Regions from separate parts of the Ensifer sp. Root142 genome, predicted to be linked through region 1. Evidence: predicted binding sites of a transcription regulator. Region 1 holds the regulator's gene; each other region holds the start of a gene.

What was found. The regulator LexA, encoded in region 1, represses DNA repair genes until DNA is damaged. The targets are predictions, from matches to a motif close to TGTTCNNNNTGTGTTCNG.
Region 2: ASD52_RS15525 (PA0069 family radical SAM protein) is a predicted target of LexA. The motif match lies at 1,818-1,835, and genes of this name have one in related genera.
Region 3: parE (DNA topoisomerase IV subunit B) is a predicted target of LexA. The motif match lies at 1,907-1,924, and genes of this name have one in related genera.

The regions. Positions count from the first base shown of each region.
Region 1 covers NZ_LMFK01000023.1:10,871-17,761, reverse strand. The annotation lists tRNA gene ASD52_RS21130 (tRNA-Cys) at 425-498, shown strand; gene ASD52_RS21125 (GFA family protein) at 800-1,231, opposite strand; gene ASD52_RS39425 (hypothetical protein) at 1,667-1,813, shown strand; gene ASD52_RS21120 (hypothetical protein) at 2,457-2,789, shown strand; gene lexA (transcriptional repressor LexA) at 3,009-3,725, opposite strand; gene ASD52_RS21110 (hypothetical protein) at 3,906-4,145, shown strand; gene ASD52_RS21105 (hypothetical protein) at 4,204-4,491, opposite strand; gene ASD52_RS39420 (hypothetical protein) at 4,989-5,132, opposite strand; gene ASD52_RS21095 (DUF4242 domain-containing protein) at 5,310-5,600, opposite strand; tRNA gene ASD52_RS21090 (tRNA-Ser) at 6,274-6,363, opposite strand; gene ASD52_RS21085 (septal ring lytic transglycosylase RlpA family protein) at 6,640-6,891, shown strand, end outside.
Region 2 covers NZ_LMFK01000012.1:624,426-631,316, reverse strand. The annotation lists gene ASD52_RS15540 (4-(cytidine 5'-diphospho)-2-C-methyl-D-erythritol kinase) at 1-321, shown strand, start outside; gene moaB (molybdenum cofactor biosynthesis protein B) at 323-865, shown strand; gene ASD52_RS15530 (glycosyl transferase) at 1,174-1,701, opposite strand; gene ASD52_RS15525 (PA0069 family radical SAM protein) at 1,901-3,058, shown strand; gene ASD52_RS15520 (ribonuclease HII) at 3,509-4,159, shown strand; gene ASD52_RS15515 (F0F1 ATP synthase subunit B) at 4,535-5,020, opposite strand; gene ASD52_RS15510 (F0F1 ATP synthase subunit B) at 5,034-5,651, opposite strand; gene ASD52_RS15505 (F0F1 ATP synthase subunit C) at 5,728-5,955, opposite strand; gene ASD52_RS15500 (F0F1 ATP synthase subunit A) at 6,037-6,789, opposite strand; gene ASD52_RS15495 (AtpZ/AtpI family protein) at 6,850-6,891, opposite strand, start outside.
Region 3 covers NZ_LMFK01000023.1:270,426-277,316, reverse strand. The annotation lists gene parE (DNA topoisomerase IV subunit B) at 1-1,788, opposite strand, end outside; gene ASD52_RS22360 (phospholipase) at 1,999-2,931, shown strand; gene ASD52_RS22355 (UbiA family prenyltransferase) at 3,061-4,503, shown strand; gene ASD52_RS22350 (FAD-binding oxidoreductase) at 4,500-5,822, shown strand; gene ASD52_RS22345 (transporter) at 5,916-6,356, shown strand; gene ASD52_RS22340 (NAD(P)-dependent oxidoreductase) at 6,353-6,891, shown strand, end outside.

The DNA.
Region 1 (6,891 bases):
CGACCGCAATGCACATTCCACAGAAAACTACCGTCAGTATGAGCTTGGGTAGATGATCAACTCTGGATTCAACGTCCAATTCCCTGAAGAATCTTGGTGCAAGGTAGCTTTACCGTGAAACGGTGTACAAGGTAGCAGCGCCCCGCGACGTCGGAAGAAGGGTTGGACGGAAGATTCGGGCCGTCTGTCGAAATGGTAAATCCATCCAATTGCCTCGTGTCGGACGCTGCCGTATAGCGCCCGCCGCCTGTCGTCGAAGGGGTTCGCGGCGATCCGTTATGGGGCCGGATCGGTAAGCCTGTGGAAGAGTTGGAGAAAGATGGAATTTCAGAAATGCCTGAGGACGTTTTTCAGAAATCCCCTCTTGCGCTCTTTCTATATTCATTCTAAACGCTCGCCACGACTTGATAATCTCAGTCGATGAGGCCTCGTGGCGGAGTGGTGACGCAGAGGACTGCAAATCCTTGTACCCCGGTTCAATTCCGGGCGAGGCCTCCAAAGCCACTCCTAAGTAGTTGAATTAGTTTCGCTATTTGGACTGCAGGATTTCATCTGCTGCCACACATTCCTCTTGGTGTGGCAATTGGTTCCCGTTATCTCCCTCTTCGACGTTCGATCCAAGCAGCAGATTGCCGATTCCATCCCCATTGCTTCTGGCAACACTCTGCCTCGTCAAGCGCGCCCGTTCGCGTTCCGCGAGTAGATCTTCGACGTCTTGGCGGCGCAACGAACGCCCCCCTCATTCAGGGTGCAGCAGTTTGAACGGCTGCGGCCGGCGTCCTGCCAGCCGCGCCTGTCGTCACTCCGCCGGGATAAACTTGAGCGTTCCTGCGAGCCTTGGGCCGGTCGATCCCTTCGTGTCCATCGGGTGGTTGATGCCGTCGTTCACCGGTAGCTCCTCGAAATCGAATGGGCTTATGCCTTCAAGGCACGCGGCGTTGACGCCGTAGAAATCCGGGTTCGCGCGCGGCTTGTGGAATGTGTAGATGCCGCACTTCGAGCAGAAGTAATGCTCTGCAGCCTTCGTGTTGAACTGATATTTGGTGAGTGCCTCGCCGCCGGAGAGAACCGTGACCCCGTCCTTGGCGGCAGAGACGGCAACCGCGCCCTTCAACTGGCAATAGGAGCAAGTGCAACGGCGGGCGGTGCGGAGGCCGCTCTTCAGTTTCACATTGAAGCGAACCGTTCCGCAGTGGCAGGCTCCGTCAAGGTTCTGAACATCGAGATTCATCCAATCATCCATCTGATTTTGAAGCGCATTTGATGAGCTTTCTTATGAGGTGGGTTGCTTGTGCTCAAGCGCATTCGGGGGCAGTCTCAATCCAGAGGACCGCACTCCCGTTGAGGCCGTTCGTTGTAGGGCCATCAGCCGATTGGGCTCAGGCGCGGGGTACGAGGCGTCTCGTCGCGCATCGGGCACATATTCAGACCAAGTGCCCGATACGTGCGCCAGCACGCTTTCGTGCTCCACGTCGGGGACGTTCCGCGGCCCGAGCCGATGCGTCGCAAGAGCGCTCGGCCAACGGATCGTGCGGAGAAAAAGCCTACGGCCGTTCGCATCCGTCCTGCATCATCCGCGCGAGGAGCGAACAGTCCGCGTCGCACCGTTGCCTTTCTTGGGTACGAACCTAGTTACCCATACCGTACCCAAGCGAGGAATTGCTGAATGAACCGTAATGGGCTCTATCTGATCATTGCCATGCTCGCCGTCGCCGTCATTGGTCTCGGCGCCTATGTCTACCGCGAGGAAACAAAACCGACCGGCGTAGAGATCAAGATTGGCCAGGACGGGGTTTCCGTTCAGGAGAATTGAGCGCCATCGGCCACACGCTCAACAGGTTTGGCAGCGGCGAATGCCGCTGGCGGTCGACGCCCCACGCGAGGTTCAAGGCGAACGCAGATCCGAAGGCGGTCGAAATACCGGCCATCGGTGGCGTAAGCGGCCGCGTGCTCGTTGCGAGCGTCAACGAAAGTGTGACGTAGATAGGGCGGGCGAGCGCGTGATTCAGCCCCTCGCACGATGAAAGCAACAAGTCACCCAGCGCCTGCGCGATTGGCTAAAGCGGTTCTCCGTCAATAGCAGCCCGATTGTCGAAAGTGAAACGCTGTGCGTGCCTGCGCAAAGGACATGCTGCCGGCACGCAGGTACGGTTTTCGGGGGGCAAGGAACATGGGCCAATGCGGCGCGTCCAACACGCGCAGCGAGGCTGCCCGCATCGCAGCCAACCACTGTTTTCAAAGCGCAATTCGACCGGGCTGCGCTTGCCCGCCAGTTTGCGAACGTCCGCAGTCGCCAACGACATGGCCTTGCGAGGACGCGCCCCGAAATGGTGATTCGGTCACTATTGTCAGTGCTGAAAATATTGTCTCTAGACAGAACTGGGAATGAATATCCCAACAGCGCGACCCGTATAGGTAGTGTCAAACAAAGCCAACAATGGAGGAAAAGACATAAAATGAAATATAAGATCGCCCTGACTGCTCTTGCCATTCTTGCCGTAACGACGGCCACCGCAAGCGCTGAGGATCTCGTCTTTCAGCTTAAGAACAAGACGAATGCCGTTTTGACGAACTTCTACACATCGCCGGTCGGTGTTGATCAGTGGGAAGACGACGTCTTCGGGCGGCAGGTGCTTAATCCGGGCGAAAGCATGGAAATTACCATCGCCGACGGACGTGATGTCTGCAAATACGACATGCGCTTTGAATTCGAAGAAGGTTCCGGTCTCGACACGACTGAAGACAAGCAGGATCTCTGCGAGTTGGGCGAGTACTCGATTCACGAGTAAAATCCGTCGAGCGTGAAAAACACTCGATCCGAAAATCTCCGTCTCGCTACCCTATGTGGCGAGACGTTGAAGTAAGAGAGCGGCTGGCCGGCATGAAGGCGGCTAGAGCGTTTCCGGTTTAAACGGAGTCACTAGGCGCTCTATCTATTTGTTTTTACGCATTTCCTGGCGGAAAACCGCTCCGCACTTTTCCTCGAATTGCGCTGGCGTGAGACGGGCTTAGTGGTAGCGGCGGATCAAGCCGACGAGCTTGCCCTGAATCTTGACCCGGTCAGGCCCGAAGATGCGCGTCTCATAGGCCGGGTTGGCGGCCTCTAGAGCAATTGAAGCGCCCTTGCGCCGGAAGCGTTTCAACGTTGCTTCCTCGTCATCGACTAGTGCCACGATGATATCGCCGGGATTGGCCGTGGTGGCATTGCGGATGATCACCGTATCGCCATCGAAAATGCCGGCCTCGATCATCGAATCACCCTTCACTTCAAGGGCGTAGTGCTCGCCGCTGCCGATCATATCGAGCGGCACGGTAATGTCGTGGGTGTTGTTCTGTATCGCCGAGATCGGCACGCCGGCGGCAATGCGGCCCATCACTGGAACCGACACGGAGCTGTTGTCGGCAACCGGCAGCGTTTTCGCCGCGGGGGCAGGGGCGGGCGGTTTGCCAAGGCTACCCTCGATGACGCTCGGCGAAAACCCGCGACGGGGCTGCGCGCTCGCAGCATAGGCTTCCGGCAGTTTGATGACTTCGAGCGCTCGGGCGCGGTTGGGAAGCCGGCGTATGAAGCCGCGTTCCTCGAGCGCTGTGATCAGCCGGTGAATACCCGACTTGGATGCCAGGTCGAGTGCATCCTTCATCTCGTCGAAGGACGGCGGTACACCGGACTCCTTCATTCGTTCATGGATGAAAAGAAGCAATTCCTGTTGCTTGCGGGTCAGCATGGCAAGTCGCTCCAGAGGCGTGAAACAAATCAAGAACAGACACTATCTGTTCCATATGTGTTCCGCAAGTGCCTAAAATTCTGTGAATGTTGGTTCAATCAAGCGCAGATTGACCAACTCGTCGCTGCACGCGCCGCGCGAGGCTGATATGCCTCCTTCCGTTTATGGAATGAGGGTTTAATGACGAAGCTGATTCAAATCTTGCTGACCATCGTTGTCGCCGCGACCGCGATCCTTGGGTTTCGCTGGTATCAATACGTGGATAACAAGCAGAGCCCGTTTGACGAAGTTGGTATCGCGTTGAATGCGGCGATGCCCGGGCCGCTCAATCAATGGGGTTGTGACCGGCTGAAGCTGACATTTGGCAACGGACACCCGCCGCACGGTTGCGCCGCGGCCGATGGGACGCAGTGGAAATAGCCTGCCATCAAGGGATCAGCAGAAATATCGATGGGCGATCTGCTAGAGGAGGCCTGAATCAGGCCGGCTGCGTCGCGGAGCAGGCGTCCTCGAATTCCTTGACGGTTTCCGCGGAGTTGTCCTCCGGCAGCACAGCGTCGGCCGCTTCGGTCGCGACCGGCGTGTCGCCTTGATAGACGAAGGACTGGATGTAGTAGGCGATCGTTCCCTTCCAAACGTTCCGGCCGTCTATCTGCTGGCAGGGCACGGCCGTTTCGAAGTCGGCTTGCAGGTCGTCGACCGTGGCAGCGCTGAGGGCGATGTTAGGCGATGCGATAATCGAGGCGATAAGCAAGGCTGCAAGCACGGTGAACGTCCACTAGATCAGAGGTGGCGGCGATGGTTTGGTTAACGATGTGAACCGTGCTTTCGTTCCGAAGTCCAGCAAGCATGCCGGGCACTGTGCCGTGTTCAACAGTTCTTTGCGAAAGGCGAGCACTGGTGCTCAAGCTGTGGCAATGAAGGCACAAAGATTGGCGTGAGGTGCGTTGGCGTTTTCGATTTTCCGGCGCCCGCCTCAAAGCGTGGCGCTGGCAGCTGATCAACAATACCCGCCGCAAATGCTTCCGATGATGTTGGACGCCGTAATGGAGTGCGAGTGGCCAGCGGCATCCGCCTGTAGCGATCTTCGCATCTCCAGCCAAATACATACGATGTTCAAACGCGCTACGAAACCGGCATCTGACCGCGGGTGCTCGACCAGTCGCGCCGGGATGTCGCGGAGACGTTGCGCACCCCAGTTCGACTGGCCACTGACGGATATCTCTCTCGTGTCGTTAGTTCGAGAGGTTAAAGCCGACCGTCTTACTTCTTGTCTTTCTTGCCCAGGGAGAAACTGCTGCCGGCCAGCTTCACCTGTGAGCCTTCCGTCACAACGGCGGCTTTGACAGTCTTGTCCTTCTTTGGCTTTCTAACCTCGCGGTTACTTCGCACTTGACCTTTTGCCATGATCGTCTCCTTGGAAGGTGTGCCGGGGAACCCTGCATGGGCGCCGAATGCCGGCAAACCAGCCTGCATTGATACCGCCGTAAGTCAATGACGGTGCCGGTGGATCACTGTTTTGCCGGCGTTGCGTCGCGCATTCGTGCCCGGTGTCCGGGCACTGCGATGATAACGTCGCTTCGGTCACTTACCGTTGCGCCCCTGGGATGCTGTCGCAGGCCCTATGACGGCAGCAACTTCGGTTATCTTGTTCGCCGGAAATCCGGCGCGTTCCGAATGTTCGCGAATGACGTCGGCGCTTGATGCCTCGTGGACGCAGTAAATCTTGTCGCCGGCGACATAACTGGTGATCCATGTATATGGTACGCCAAGATCGGCGACGACAGCATTGGATTTTGCCGATAATGCGCAAAGGTCGTCCTGGTTGAGCTTGTCGGCCCCTGGGACGTCGCGTTCAATGATGTAGGTGGGCATCGTTCAGTTCCTCGGTTGTTGGAGGACTGAATATCAAGAATATCTAATATAATTGAAGTCAATACTTTCCACCGGTGATGCGGCGATTCACGACGATTTCCCTGGAAGTATAGGATCAAGCAGCGGAAGGGGCTCCACCGGGACTGGCGTCCGATCAAACGATGGGCGCCTGTATCGCCCCGCGATCACAATATCTCGCGGCCAATAGCTCTATGCGACTGAAATCGCGCGGCCGGGGATGGGAGCGCGCGATGCGCTCCGTCCGACACGCGTATACTAGCGCAAGTTAGTAGCTGAGCCGGAAACCGCCGGGACTCGCCGCAGACGGATCGGGTACAGGTGTTGGACCTTGCCACTGCGCATAGGTCGTGTTGCTGCCGCCGGTGCTTGCGCATCCGGCAAGTGCAAGAAGCGCGAGAAAAGCGGCTGTCGTCAAATATTTAAGAGGCATGGTTTTCTCTAGTTCTGGGAGATCGCCCAGGGCTCGATGGGCCGGAATCAGACTTTCCCTCAAATTATCTGGGATGGCAAGCGGGTCGAGCCACCGCCTTGCAAGCGCCGTCAATGCTGCGGCTATGATCGGGGAATACTCGCAAAACTTGTATGCGTTCGCCGCCAAAGCATTCACTTGGCGACCGAGCGCAATAATGGGTGGCGAAAAATGAGACAGCCATGGCGGAGGAGGTGGGATTCGAACCCACGGTGCGCTTTCACGCACGCCGGTTTTCAAGACCGGTGCCTTAAACCGCTCGGCCACTCCTCCGGGCAGGGCGTTATTGCGCGAAGCCTTGCTGCTTTGCAAGATTTAACATGCGTGGGCGGAAAGATTTTCTTGGCGCATCCGCTGCCCATTTTGTCCGGGTAACCATTCGTAAACCATAACTGGAGATTTCGAGCCGTCAGCCATTCGTCGGTTCGCAATTTTGCCTTGTTGCTGTCATGATTAATCGACTGTTCCGTTTCGGGACGCCGAGATTTCCGCTGGGGGCACGAGTGGAAGGTTTCGAGTACGGCTTATTCGAATGATGTTGTGGGACAGATGACATCCAGTAAAAATGCGGCATATCTGATCAAGGGACTGCGCCTTGCGGCGGTCCCTGTGCTTTGCGCAACGCTTGCGGCTTGCGGATCGACGTCCAGTATCAAGAAGAGCAAGTCGAGAAGCAAAGAATACTTTGCTGAGTCCGTTTATGGCGTGAAGGCGAGCCCCCGTGTCGCTACCGGCAAGAATATTCCGAAGGGCGGCGGCCGCTTTCAGGTCGGCAAAGCCTATCAGGTCAAGGGCAAGTGG
Region 2 (6,891 bases), on a different contig from region 1:
TTCCGGACGCTGGAAAAGAAGAACAACCCACCGCTTGTGATCCCGGATGGCCTCGGCTCCCCTGCGGCCTGGCTTTCGGCCATGGCGGCGATGCGCAACGACCTGGAGCCGCCGGCGCGCCGGCTGCAGCCGGTAATCGCCGACGTCTCCGGCGCGCTGGCAACAACCGGAGCCGCGCTGGTGCGGATGTCCGGTTCAGGCGCCACCTGCTTCGGCCTGTTCGACAGCGACGAAAGCGCGCAGCGCGCCGCCTACACTCTTTCTGCCGCCCATCCTGAATGGTACGTTCTCGCCGGCAGAACCGTGGGCAGAGGGAAATAGAATGGCCGGGATCAATGACAATCGCCCTTTCGTCCCCGTCGGCATCGCCATACTGACAGTGTCCGACACGCGCACGCTGGCCGACGACAAATCCGGCGACACGCTTGAGGCGCGGGTGCGCGACGCCGGTCATCGTCTGGAGGCACGCGCAATCGTGCCGGACGATCGGCAAAGGATCCGCGATCAGGTGGAGGCCTGGACGCTCGACGAGACAATCGACGTGGTGATCACCACCGGCGGAACAGGCTTCACCGGCCGCGACGTCACGCCGGAGGCGCTCGAACCGCTGTTCGAGAAACGCATGGATGGCTTCTCCGAAGTTTTTCACCGGATTTCCTACGAGAAGATCGGCACCTCGACGATTCAGTCGCGCGCGACAGGCGGTGTCGCCAACGCCACCTTCATCTTCGTCCTGCCGGGGTCCCCCGGGGCCTGCAAGGATGCCTGGGACGGCATTCTCAAGCAACAACTCGACTACCGGCACATGCCGTGCAACTTCGTCGAGATCATGCCGCGGCTCGACGAGCATCTGAAACGGGGCTGACGCCTCAATCGGCGACCCAATTGTGCCGCGAGACAAGCCTGTTCCCTGGGGAACTGCGAAACCCGCAACCGCCTGCTACAGCTTCCAACGTCAGCTCGCATTGAGGGATCGCAACGAGATCCGAGCAAATCCTTCGACCGGAGCAAAGACGGCCCATCGCCGATGTCCCCCCAAGCGATGGGAACAAAAACATACGACGCGCGGCTCGCCCGGTCGCTCGGACAAGACTTTGCTAGCAAGGAAATTTGGTAGCCGCTTGGAGGTGCCGTCCGCAGGACAGGCACCTTTTTTGTTGGAGCGAATTTACTCTAGGCGCTCTGCCTGCTGTCAACGGCGACCCAGGCGGGGACAAGCTCCGTCGCAAGCTTTCGAACGGCGCGGATATTCGTCATTTCGCCCAGCGGCATCTTCCCGCGCGCGATCGCCAAGGCGTCGCGCTTGTGCACGAGGAAGCCCGCCTCCAGCGGCTTTACGCGCCGCGCGAGACGATGCAGCAACGGCTTGCGGTGCATTCGCGATGGCGAGAAACGGGCCGGCCCCTTGTGAAGCGACACATACTCGACGAGCTCATCCACCCAGCGCCCTATCGGCCGAGCACCGGGCTCAAGCAGCATCAGCCACTCGCCGCGCGCGGAGCGCACGATTTCGCCCAGATCCCAATCGACGCAGAAACGGCAGCCGGCGGCATCTGCCACGCGCACCGACCCGTCCTTCGAGCCATGATCGAGGATGATGACATCGCTGACCAAACCTTCGACGGCGCCTGCCACGAGCACGGACAGCGTCTGTGCCAGTTCCGCCTCGTTGTCACGTGTTTCCATGATGATCGTCAGCATAGCTGTTCCTACCGCATTGCAGCGTAAAATGCTACATCCGCGTGGCATGACCGCGCCCGCGATTTGTCCGATCGCCAAGTCATGCCGGTCGCTCTCGTTTCAGCACGCGCGATTTTTGTTCTTGAATTGTTCTTGTTTTCGCGATAGGAAAATAATCAGAACAAAACGGGATCAAACGGGTGATCCCTCGGAGATTCCGATGAAAGAGCTGTCTCAGATCAGGCAGGGTGCGCTTGCACCCGCCAACACGGCAGAGGTTGCCGAAGCATTGATGAGCGGGACCGGTCTCAGGATCGAGAATGACCGTCGCCGCGGGCGGGGTGCCGGACTGAACATGTCGGGCCGCTTTGAGCCGCAGGCGCGCGAGGTCTTCGACGACGGTTGGGAGAGCCTTGAGGACCTGCCTCCCTTCAAGACCGAGGTGCAGGTGGAAAAGCCGCGCTCGGTGATCAGCCGCAACGATTCTCCCGACATTTCCTTCGATCGCTCGATCAACCCTTATCGCGGCTGCGAGCATGGATGCATTTATTGTTTTGCCCGTCCGACACATGCCTATATGGGGCTTTCGGCCGGCCTCGATTTCGAGGCGAAGCTCTTTGCCAAGCCCGACGCCCCACGCCTGCTGGAGCGCGAGCTCGCCCGCACGGACTACAAGGTGAGGCCGATTGCGATCGGCACCAACACCGATCCCTACCAGCCGATTGAGAAGGAATGGCGGATCATGCGCCAGATCCTCGAAGTGCTGCAGGCCGCCAACCATCCTGTCATGATCGTGACGAAGTCGGCGATGGTGACGCGCGACATCGATCTGCTTGCACCGATGGCAGAAAAGGGACTTGCACGGGTCGGCATTTCGGTGACGACGCTCGACCGAAAGCTGGCGCGTACGATGGAGCCACGTGCTTCGACCCCTTCCAAACGACTGGAAGCGATGCGCGCCCTCACCGAAGCCGGCATTCCGACCGGCGTGCTGGTGTCGCCGATCATCCCGGCCCTCAACGATCATGAGATCGAACGGGTTTTGGAAGCCTCCCGATCGGCAGGAGCGCTGGAAGCGACCTATGTGCTGCTGCGCCTGCCGCTGGAGGTCAGCCCGCTCTTTCGCGACTGGCTGCTGCGGAACTATCCGGACCGCTATCGGCACGTCATGTCGCTTATCCGCTCGATGCGTGGCGGCAAGGATTATGACGCCGAGTTCGGCAAGCGCATGAAGGGCGCCGGTCCCTATGCCTGGCAGATCGGCCGCCGGTTTGAACTTGCGGCCAAACGCCTCGGTCTCAACCTCAATCGTCGACAGTTGCGCGACGACATTTTCGTGCCGCCACTCGGAACCGGCGTCCAGCTATCGCTGCTCTAGAGCATTTCCAGGAAAAGTGCGAAGCGGTTTTCCGTCAGGAAATGCGTAAAAACAAGGAGATAGAGCGTTCCGCGATTCCGTCTAAATCGGAACGCCCTAGCGGCAATCGGTATTGCGTATGTCGCTGGAGAAGTGGAGTTTTCGACCGCTCAGGTCAGGAATGCGAGGTGTGGCCTGAAGGCAAAATAACCTCAATGGTTGGCCGGAATGGGCAGGCATCGGTCTTGAGACGCCCGGTTCCCTGGATCGGCTGCGATTTGGGAAGCAGGTCACGGCGCAAGTTCATGCGAGCAGCGTCCCTCGCGCGTCATATCTGGCGCGCGGCGACAGAATTGAATTCCGGCGTCTCCTCCGTGCCTCATCAGGATGACGCTGGCATACCCCCCGGCTGCCGCCGCACTCAGATCGGGGGACTTGAAGAGAATCGGTCGATCATGCGAGTTTCGCCGCATGTCACATCGCAGATCGACCGATTCTCCCCTTTTCCCGGATATTATCCTTGCGCCCGATTTCAGCTTTGAACTGGCTGCCAGAAGGGACGGCGCCTGGCCGGTCGCTGGCGCCGACGAGGCCGGCCGAGGGCCGCTTGCCGGACCCGTCGTTGCCGCCGCGGTCATCCTCGACCCGGATGCCATCCCCGAAGGCCTGAACGACAGCAAAAAATTGAGCGCCGCTGAGCGCGAACGGCTGTTCGATGAGATCCTGGCAACCGCCACCGTTTCCATCGCCTCTTCCTCGGCCACCACGATCGATACCATCGATATCCGCAAGGCAAGCCTCGAGGCGATGCGACGGGCCGTCGACGGCCTGTCCCTGACCGCGCGTTTCGTGCTGGTCGATGGCCGCGATGTTCCGCCCGGTCTTGGCTGTCACGCCAAGGCGGTGGTCAAGGGCGACGCCCGCTCGCTCTCGATCGCCGCGGCATCGATCGTCGCCAAGGTGACGCGCGACCGGATGATGGAACGGGCCGATGTCGCTCACCCCGGCTACGGCTTTGCGGCTCATGCCGGCTACGCGACAGTGGTGCATCGCAAGGCAATCGATGCCAAGGGCCCCTGCCCGCTGCATCGCATGAGCTTCCGTCCGCTGCGCAAGGATTGACGTTCGGCATCGTTGAAACCTCGCCGTCTGGATCGACACAAACCGATGCCGATGGCGGCCCCCCCGGAAGGTGCGCTTGACGGCGCAGCGCGTCATAGACGGAGACAGACGAGCGGTGACGCGGCAGGCTTTGCTGTAGCCATGTCTCCGCCCCCTGCCGAGCCGCTCCGGTCACCGCATCTGCGGTAATCCGCCGCCCGCCCCTGACCATCGGCCGGCGTTCCGCGGGGTTTCCCCCCTTATCGAGCCCAAACAGGTTCCGGACGTCACGGAAGACATCCCGAACTGGCGCTCGCACGCATCACCCAAGGCTATCCCAAAAACAAAAAGCCCCGCACGTGGCGGGGCCTTTAAATCGTATCTTGCAGCCGAGGCTTAGTTCAGGCGCGACTTGACTTCGCCAAGTGCCTTCTTGAACAGCTCGCTCTGGGCGCCGGCGTCAGCCTTGGCAGCAACAATCTTTTCGGCAGCGCTGATGGCCAGATCGACGGCAGCCGAACGAACGGCGTTGATCGCGTCGCTTTCGGCCTGCTTGATCTTCTGTTCCGACAGCGCGGTCCGGCGGGTGACGAATTCTTCCGTCTTCTGCTTGGCTTCGGCGGTCAGCATTTCTGCTTCGCGCTGGGCAGCGGCAACGATACCGGCAGCTTCCGCTTCGGCATCCTTGCGCTTGCGCTGGTATTCGGCAACGAGGGCCTGGGCTTCTTCGCGCAGGCGCTTGGCTTCCGCCAGTTCGTTGCCGATCTTGTCGGCGCGTCCGTCGAGCGCCTTGCCGATCATGCCCGGAACCTTGAGGTAGGCAATCAGGACGAAGAACAGGATCAAGCCGACGAGGGCATAGAAGGTCGCATCAAGATGCATGGTTCAGTGCTCCTCAGTTAACGGCCGATGCCTTGACGGCAGCGACGATCTCAGCCTTGGTGACGGTGCCACCAATGAGCTGCTTGACGACGGCCGTTGCAGTTTCCTCGGCGATAGCGCCGACGTCTGCGAGTGCCTTGGCCTTGATGTCGGCGATGCGGTCTTCCGCAGCGGCGATCTTCTTGGAAAGATCGGCTTCGACAGCGTTGCGGTCGGCGACAGCCTTGGACTTGGCAGCTTCGCGCGCGCCGTCTGCAATCTGATGACCCTTGGCCTTGGCAGTTGCCAAATCCTGCTCATAGGATGCGATGGCAGCGTCAGCTTCGCCCTTCAGGCGCGACGCTTCGTCGAGATCCTGAGCGATGCGGTCGTGACGGGTTTCAAGAATTCCGCCGATGCGCGGAATGATGACCTTCGACATCAAGAGATAGAAGAGGCCAAACGTGATCGCGAGCCAGAGCAGCTGCGATGCGAAATGGGTCGAATCAAAGGGCGGGAACACGCCGGAGCCAGCCTCGCCTTCGTGGGCCACACCCGTTTCGGTGTGCACCTCACCGGCCGCAGCGGCATCGTGTGCTTCGGCGCCTTCAGTGGTGGTTGACTGCTGGGCATAGGCCGCGGTCACAAACATGCTCACCTCCAGGTGCACTCAAGAATATGCGCGGCCGCGACCCTTTGACAGGTCGCGGCCGAAACTCCAGCCGTTATTAGACGGCGAAGAGGAGGAGCAGGGCTACGAGCAGCGAGAAGATGCCCAGAGCTTCCGTAACGGCGAAGCCGAATACGAGGCGGCCGAACTGGCCGTCAGCAGCCGACGGGTTGCGCAGCGCGCCAGAGAGGTAGCTGCCGAAGATGTTGCCGAGGCCGAGAGCCGTGCCGGCCATACCGAGGCAAGCCAGACCTGCGCCGATGTACTTTGCTGCTTCCGCTTCCATGATTGAACTCCTTCGAATGGTGTTGCGGCTTAGGATTGCGCTTCCGACGGAGGACCGGCCGGAAGCAAGCGACTGTATTCCTTAGTGGCTTCCGGGATGGACAGCGTCGTTGAGGTACATGCAGGTCAGTACCGCGAAGACATAGGCCTGGAGGAAGCAGACGAGGAATTCAAGACCGGTGATAGCGACGGTCATGATGAGCGGCAGGATCGCACCACCGATGCCGAGCGCGCCAAGGGCGCTCAGGGAGGTGACGAAGCCAGCGAAAACCTTCAGCGTGATGTGGCCGGCCAACATGTTGGCGAAGAGACGGACCGAAAGGCTGATGGGACGGGAAAGGAACGAGATGATTTCGATCGACACGACCAGCGGCAACAGGATGCCCGGCACGCCGTGAGGCACGAAGAGCTTCAGGAAGCCGAAGCCATGCTTGTAGAAACCATAAAACAGCACCGTGCCGATGACGAACAGCGCCAAGGCGAAGGTGACGATGATCTGGCTGGTGATGGTGAAGAAGTAAGGGAACATGCCGAGCAGGTTCGCCGTCAGGATGAACATGAACAGCGAGAAAACCATCGGGAAGAACTTCATGCCGCCGCTGCCAGCGCCTTCGCGCAGCATCGAAGCGATGAATTCATAGGACATTTCCGAAACCGACTGCATGCGCGTCGGGATCAGCCCGCGCTGCGATGTGGTCAGATAAAGGAAACCGGCAGCGGCACCCACGGTCGCAACCATGAACAGCGACGCATTGGTGAAGGAAAAGTCAATTCCGCCAATTTCGATCGGGACAATCTTGTTGACCAGGAACTGGTGGGTCGGATCGTTTGACACCGCGCTTCTCTTTCGTTCTGCCCGCCTTTAGAGCGGATACCGTGTTTTCCGGGCGACGCCTCAGGCGTCATCTCCGTCCGTCTTGTCATTCCCAGAACTGCG
Region 3 (6,891 bases), 260 kb from region 1:
GCGGGCATAGAGCGTCTTCGAGCCCTGGCTCAGGCGGTAGAGCGGGGGTACGGCGAGATAGAGGTGGCCGCCGCGGATGAGCTCCGGCATCTCCTGGTAGAAGAAGGTGATCAGCAGCGAGGCGATGTGCGCGCCGTCGACGTCGGCGTCGGTCATGACGACGATGCGTTCGTAGCGCAGGTCCTCTTCCCGGTATTTGCTGCGAGTACCGCAGCCGAGCGCCTGGATCAGGTCGCCGATCTGCTGGTTGGCGCCCTGCTTTTCCCGACCGGCGCTGGCGACGTTGAGGATCTTGCCGCGAAGCGGCAGGATGGCCTGGTTCGCGCGGTTACGCGCCTGCTTGGCCGAGCCGCCAGCCGAATCCCCTTCGACGATGAAAAGTTCCGCACCTTCGGCTGTGTTCTGCGAGCAGTCGGCAAGCTTGCCGGGCAGGCGCAGCTTGCGCACCGCGGTCTTGCGGTTGACTTCCTTTTCCTTGCGGCGGCGGACGCGCTCGTCGGCGCGCTCGATCACCCATTCAAGCAGTTTTGCCGCCTCGGCCGGGTTGTCGGCAAGATAATGATCGAAAGGATCGCGCAGGGCGTTTTCGACGATGCGCTGTGCTTCGACGGTTGCCAGCTTGTCCTTCGTCTGGCCGACGAATTCCGGCTCGCGAATGAAGACCGAGAGCATGCCAGCGGCTGAAATCATCACGTCATCGGTGGTGATAATGGCGGCGCGCTTGTTCTGCGTCAGCTCGGCGTAATTCTTCAGACCCTTTGTGAGCGCGATGCGGAAACCTGCCTCGTGCGTCCCGCCTTCAGGCGTCGGAATGGTGTTGCAATAGGAATGGACTTGCTGGTCGCCACCATACCAGGTGACGGCCCATTCGAGCGATCCGTGGCCGTTCGACTTCTCGGACTTGCCGGCAAAGATCTCGCGGGTAACCGTGAACTCCTTTCCGAGCGTTGCGGCAAGATAGTCCTTCAGGCCGCCGGGGAAGTGGAACACCGCCCGGTCCGGTATCTCGGAGCCTTCCGGCAGCAGCGACGGATCACACGACCAGCGGATTTCGACGCCGCCGAAGAGATAGGCCTTCGAGCGTGCCATGCGGAACAGGCGCGCCGGCTCGAAGCGGGCATGCGGTCCGAAAATCTGCGGATCGGGATGAAACCGAACCCGCGTTCCGCGTCGGTTGTGGACGTCACCTAGCTCCTCCAGGCCACCCTGCGGCACGCCGCGCGAAAAGCGCTGGCGATAGAGCTTGCGATTTCTGGCAACCTCGACTTCGAGATCGTCCGACAGCGCGTTGACGACGGAGACGCCGACGCCGTGCAGACCGCCGGAAGTTTCATAGGCCTTGCCGTCGAACTTGCCGCCGGCATGCAGAACCGTCATGACGACTTCGAGCGTCGATTTGCCCGGGAATTTGGGATGGTTTTCGACCGGAATGCCGCGGCCGTTGTCGGTTACCGACAGATAGCCGTCGGCGTCGAGATGGACTTCGATGAAGTTGGCGTGCCCCGCCACCGCTTCGTCCATCGAGTTGTCGATGACTTCGGCGAAGAGATGGTGCAACGCCTTTTCATCGGTGCCGCCGATATACATGCCCGGACGCCGACGGACAGGCTCCAGCCCCTCCAGCACCTCGATCGCCGAAGCATCATAGTCGCCGCTGTCGCTGCCTTTGGGAGCAGGGCGCGGTTCTTCACGCGGAGCCGGCGCCGTTCGCGCAACAGGCGCGGCGTCTGCCACGACGGGCTTCGGTTGTTCGGGTATTGCGGAGAAGAGGTCGCTGTTGTCGTCCATGGGGCGTCTAGATCATTCCTGTCGTGCGGAGGTGCTGAAGGCCATAGCAAGACCTCGGTCTTGTCGCCATCCCCAGTCATTCGAATCACCCGAATTCTGCCAGACTCTTGCCGATTGTGCGAACAAAAGGAGAATGGCCGCGCCGGATGCCTGCAAAATAAAGCCTCTGCGTCGGCGTTTGTTACCAACTGTTGCTTTGCTGTCGGGCCGATGGCAAGGCTTTGCCGCGAACCAGGGAGCCCTTCGTTGTCCGTGTCCACAGCTGATTTTTGCTTTCGCCGGCTTGCCGCCATTTTTCTGTCCGTCGGCCTTTTTGCAAGCTCGATCGTTTGCGCCGAGGCGCAGGTGCTTAAGCCCTACAAGGACGATCTGTTTTCATACGGCAAGGTGCTGGAGGAGAGCGAGGGCGGTGACTACCGCGTCGTCGACTATCAGGAACTGCGCGATATCAATGAACGCGACGAAATTCCGGAGCGGCGCGTCAAACGCGCCTTCGTCTCGTTGGGTGTCAAAGGCGAGCAGGTCAACGAGACGCTCGATGTTGGCGGGCGCTCGCTCGACGTGACGCGCGTCGGTCGGGAGCGCGGCGCAGCATTCACCGTGATTTTCATCCATGGACGCGGGGGAGACCGGCGCCTCGGCGCCAATGATTTCTCCTTCGGCGGCAACTTCAATCGCCTGAAGAACCTCGCTGTCGCCAATGGGGGCGTTTATTACGCGCCGAGCGTGCGGTCCTTCGATGCGGCCGGGGCCGCGGACGTTGCAGGCCTGGTCAAACTTGCCGCCGAGCGCTCCGGCGGGAGACCTGTCGTGCTGGCCTGTGCCTCCATGGGCAGTTTCATTTGCTGGGGTGTGTCTCGTGACGCGGGCGCTGTGGCAGCGCTTGGCGGCATGATGATCATGGGCGGCGCTGCCGATCCTGATTTTACCAAGAGCGCCGCCTACAAGGCGAAATTGCCGATGTTCTTCAGCCATGGCAGCCGAGATAGTGTCTATCCGGCAGCGAGCCAGAAGGCGCTGTACAGCGCGTTGAAAGGGCAGGGCTATCCGGCCCGCTTCGTGCTCTTTGAGACCGGATCGCATGGAACGCCGGTCCGTATGACCGATTGGCGCGACGCCTTGAACTGGATCGGCAGCCGCTGACGGACATCGCTCGCGGCTCGGCATTTGTTAACCAGAACGGCAATTTCCGGGTGTAGGCGCGCTGCTTATTTCCACCTTTGAAAGTGATCGGCGCGATTATCCCCGGCAGATATTGCTGGGGTAGATTTCATGAATGCGCATATCGAAACACGGCAAATTCCGTTGTGTGTCGACTTGGATGGCACCTTACTGGCTGCCGACACACTGTGGGAAGGTGCTGCGATCATCGTTTTGCGCAATCCGCTGATGCTCTTCCCGATGCTCATGTGGCTATCGCAGGGCAAGGCGCGTCTGAAACATGAGGTTGCCTTGCGCTCCGGACGAATGGCGGCGGACTGGCCGTATCGCCAGGCCGTCCTTGCTCGATTGGCCGCCGAAAAGGCCCAAGGACGCGACATCGTGCTGGTTACCGGTGCTGCACCTTCCGTCGCGCGAGAGGTCGAAGCGCATATCGGGCTCTTTTCTTCGATCATGCATTCGTCGGAGGCACTCAATCTGACCAGCAGCCGAAAGCGTGATGCGTTGGTGGAACGGTTCGGCGAAGGTGGCTTCGACTATATGGGCAACAGCCGCGACGACATCGCGGTCTTCGAGGCGTCGCGCCGGGCAATCGTCGTGGCACCCGATGCGGCGGCTGAGAAATGGCGTCGTAGTCACGATGCCGAGAAACTCGACACCGGCAAAGTGAGCATGCTTGCGCCGCTGAAGTCGATCCGCGTCCATCAGTGGGCGAAGAACGTGCTGATCGGCGTGCCGATGATCCTCAATCATGAGGTGCTGCATCTGGATGCGCTGGTGAGTGTTGCCATCGCATTCTTTGCGTTCAGCTTCCTGGCCTCCGCCGTCTACGTCATCAACGACCTCTCCGATCTGGCGAACGACCGGCGCCACGCGAAGAAGCGCAACCGGCCGCTTGCCAGCGGCCAGATGTCGGTGCCGACGGCATTGGTGCTGGTCGTCTGCCTGACCCTGGCCTCGGTTTCGCTGACCTTTCTCCTTCCGTGGAAGTTTGCTGGCGTGCTGGCGTTTTATGCCTGTGCTACGACGGCCTACACCTTTGTGCTCAAGCGCAAGCTTCTCGTCGACGTGTTCACGCTTGCCGGCCTCTACACGACCCGTATCGTTGCCGGTGCGGCGGCGACCGGAACGGAACTTTCCTTCTGGCTGGTGTCGTTCGCGATCTTCTTTTTCCTCAGCCTGGCTCTGGTGAAGCGCTACGTCGAACTGCATGAATTCGACAACAAGGACGGCGGTGCCGTTCCCGGGCGCGGCTATCTCGCGGTCGATTTCGAGATGGTCGGGCAGGCAGGCGTGGCCTCAGCCTTCACTTCCGCTCTGGTGCTTGCGCTTTACGTGCACAGCAAGGAACTGCAGGAAATGTACACGACGCCGTGGGCATTGTGGCCGCTTTGCCCGCTGGTGCTTTATATGCTCCTTCGGATCTGGATGCTGGCGCGCCGTGGCATGCTGCACGAGGATCCGGTGGTCTTCATCATGCGCGATTGGCGCAGCCAGCTGACCATGCTGATCGGGGCGTTACTTATTCTTTTCGGAGCCGTCGGGCCGCAATGAACACACAAGACTACGAAAGTTGGGGCCGGCTCGACCGTCGGCCACGACAGGGCATTTCACCCGACGACTACGAAGATCGCATCGGCAATATCGAGCCCGATGCCTTCCTGCCGTTCGGCAACGGCCGCAGCTACGGCGACAGCTGCCATAACGATCGCGGCATGCTGATCGACAACCGTCGACACGCGCGCATAATCGCCTTCGATCCGGGCACAGGGATGATGACCTGCGAAGCCGGCGTTACCCTTGGCGACGTTTTGGCCCGCGCCATTCCGCACCGCTTCTTTCTTCCCGTGACACCAGGTACGGCTTTTGTCACCGTTGGCGGCGCGCTTGCCAACGATGTCCACGGCAAGAACCACCATGCCCGCGGTACCTTCGGCAATCATGTGACTGGCTTTACGCTCCTGCGTTCCAATGGCGAGCACCTGGCCTGCACTCCGGCGGAGAACCAGGAGCTGTTTTCCGCCACGATCGGCGGAATGGGGCTCACCGGCTTGATCCTGACCGTCAGTCTTCGCCTCACCAAGGTGCCGTCGCCGCATGTGCAGCAGCACGCGATCCGCTTCGATAATCTCGACGAATACTTTGGTCTCGTCGATCGCGTCGACGAAGAACACGAATACTCAGTCGCCTGGATCGACCAGCTTGCAACGGGACGGCGTATGGGCCGTGGGGTTCTGCTGGCCGGCGACCATGCCGATGGCTCTTGCGAGCTTCCCGATATGCCGAAAGGCATGAAGCTCTCGGTGCCGTTTTCGCCACCGTTCAACCTGCTCAATTCAGCGACGCTCAAGGCCTTCAACGAATACTATTTCCGCAAGCAGAAACCGGGCGAGGCCGTGTCGACGGTGCCGTGGACTTCCTATTTCTATCCGCTCGACGCCATCGGCGCGTGGAACAGGCTGTACGGCCCCAAAGGTCTGTATCAGCACCAGAGCGTCTATCCCGCCGAGAATGCGCGGGAGATCACCGCGACGCTGATGGAGACCGCGCGCCGTGCCGGACACGCATCGTTCCTGACCGTCTTGAAGCGCTTCGGGGACGTCGCCTCCCGCGGGCTCCTATCGTTTCCGCGGCCTGGTTTTACTTTGACGCTCGACTTCGCCAATCAAGGTGAACGGACGGTTAAGCTGCTGGACAGGCTGGATGCAATCGTTGTCGAAGCCGGGGGCGCGATCAATCCTTACAAGGATGCGCGTATGAGCCCGCAAGTCTTTGAAAAATCTTTCACTTCCTGGAGGGAGCTTGAGGCTTTGCGCGATCCAGCGCTGACGTCGAACTTCTGGCGCCGCACGGCGCTGGCTTTGCCAAAGTGAGAATGCCGACAATTTTATTAAATTAAACACGCGAACTTCACTGAATATGCGTCTCTCGCGTGTAGGTACTTCCCCGGGACTGGGGGTAAAACTATGAAATATATTCCATTCATTCTCTTCACTGTGCTGACCAATGCGGCGGCACAGTTGATGCTGAAACAGGGCATGATGTCACTCGGGCCGATCTCGATGACGGCAGAGACGGCGATTGTTCGCCTGTTCCAGATCGTTTTCAATCCATGGGTCTTCGCGGGTCTCGCGACCTTTGTCATCTCGATGGCATCGCATCTCTATGTGCTGTCGAAGGTAGAGCTTTCCTTCGCCTATCCGTTCCTGAGCCTGGCCTATGTGGCGGTTGCGATCTTCGCCTACTTCGTCTTCCGCGAGGACCTCAATGCCTGGCGCATCGCCGGCATCGCGCTCATCTGCGTTGGAACGGTTCTGATCGCCCAGTCGGGCATGTCATCCCATGGCGACGAAAAGTCGATCGATACGGCTGGTGCAAGAACAGCAGATTTCGGGAGCAAGTCATGAAGCATATTATCTTTGGTGGCGACGGTTTCGTCGGCCGGCATCTGGCGCAGCGCCTCGTTCAGGATGGCGAGGAGGTCGTGGTCGCCGATATCGTCAAGTCCGATCTGCCGCACTACAACCGTGCCCGCTTCGTCCATTGCGATGTGACGCAGATGAGCGATGTGCTGAAGGTCGGTATCGGCCCTGACGACATGGTCTACAACATGGCGGCCAAGATGCTGTCACCGTTGCAGATCCGTTCGAAGCGCTGGGATTTCTTCTGGCCGGTCAACTACTACGGTGCCGAGAACATCATGAAGGCCATGGGCGCAGCCAATGCGTCGCGTCTCGTTCAGTTCACCACGGACATGATCTACGGCCACACGGTGCAGTCGCCGCAGACCGAGGACCATCCGGCAAAGCCGCTCGGCGAATACGGAAAATCGAAGTGGGCAACGGAGCAACTTGCCGCTCAATGGCGCAAGCAGGGCATGAACATCTCGATCTTCCGCCCACGCCTGATCATCGGACCCGGCCGCCTCGGTATCCTCGAAAA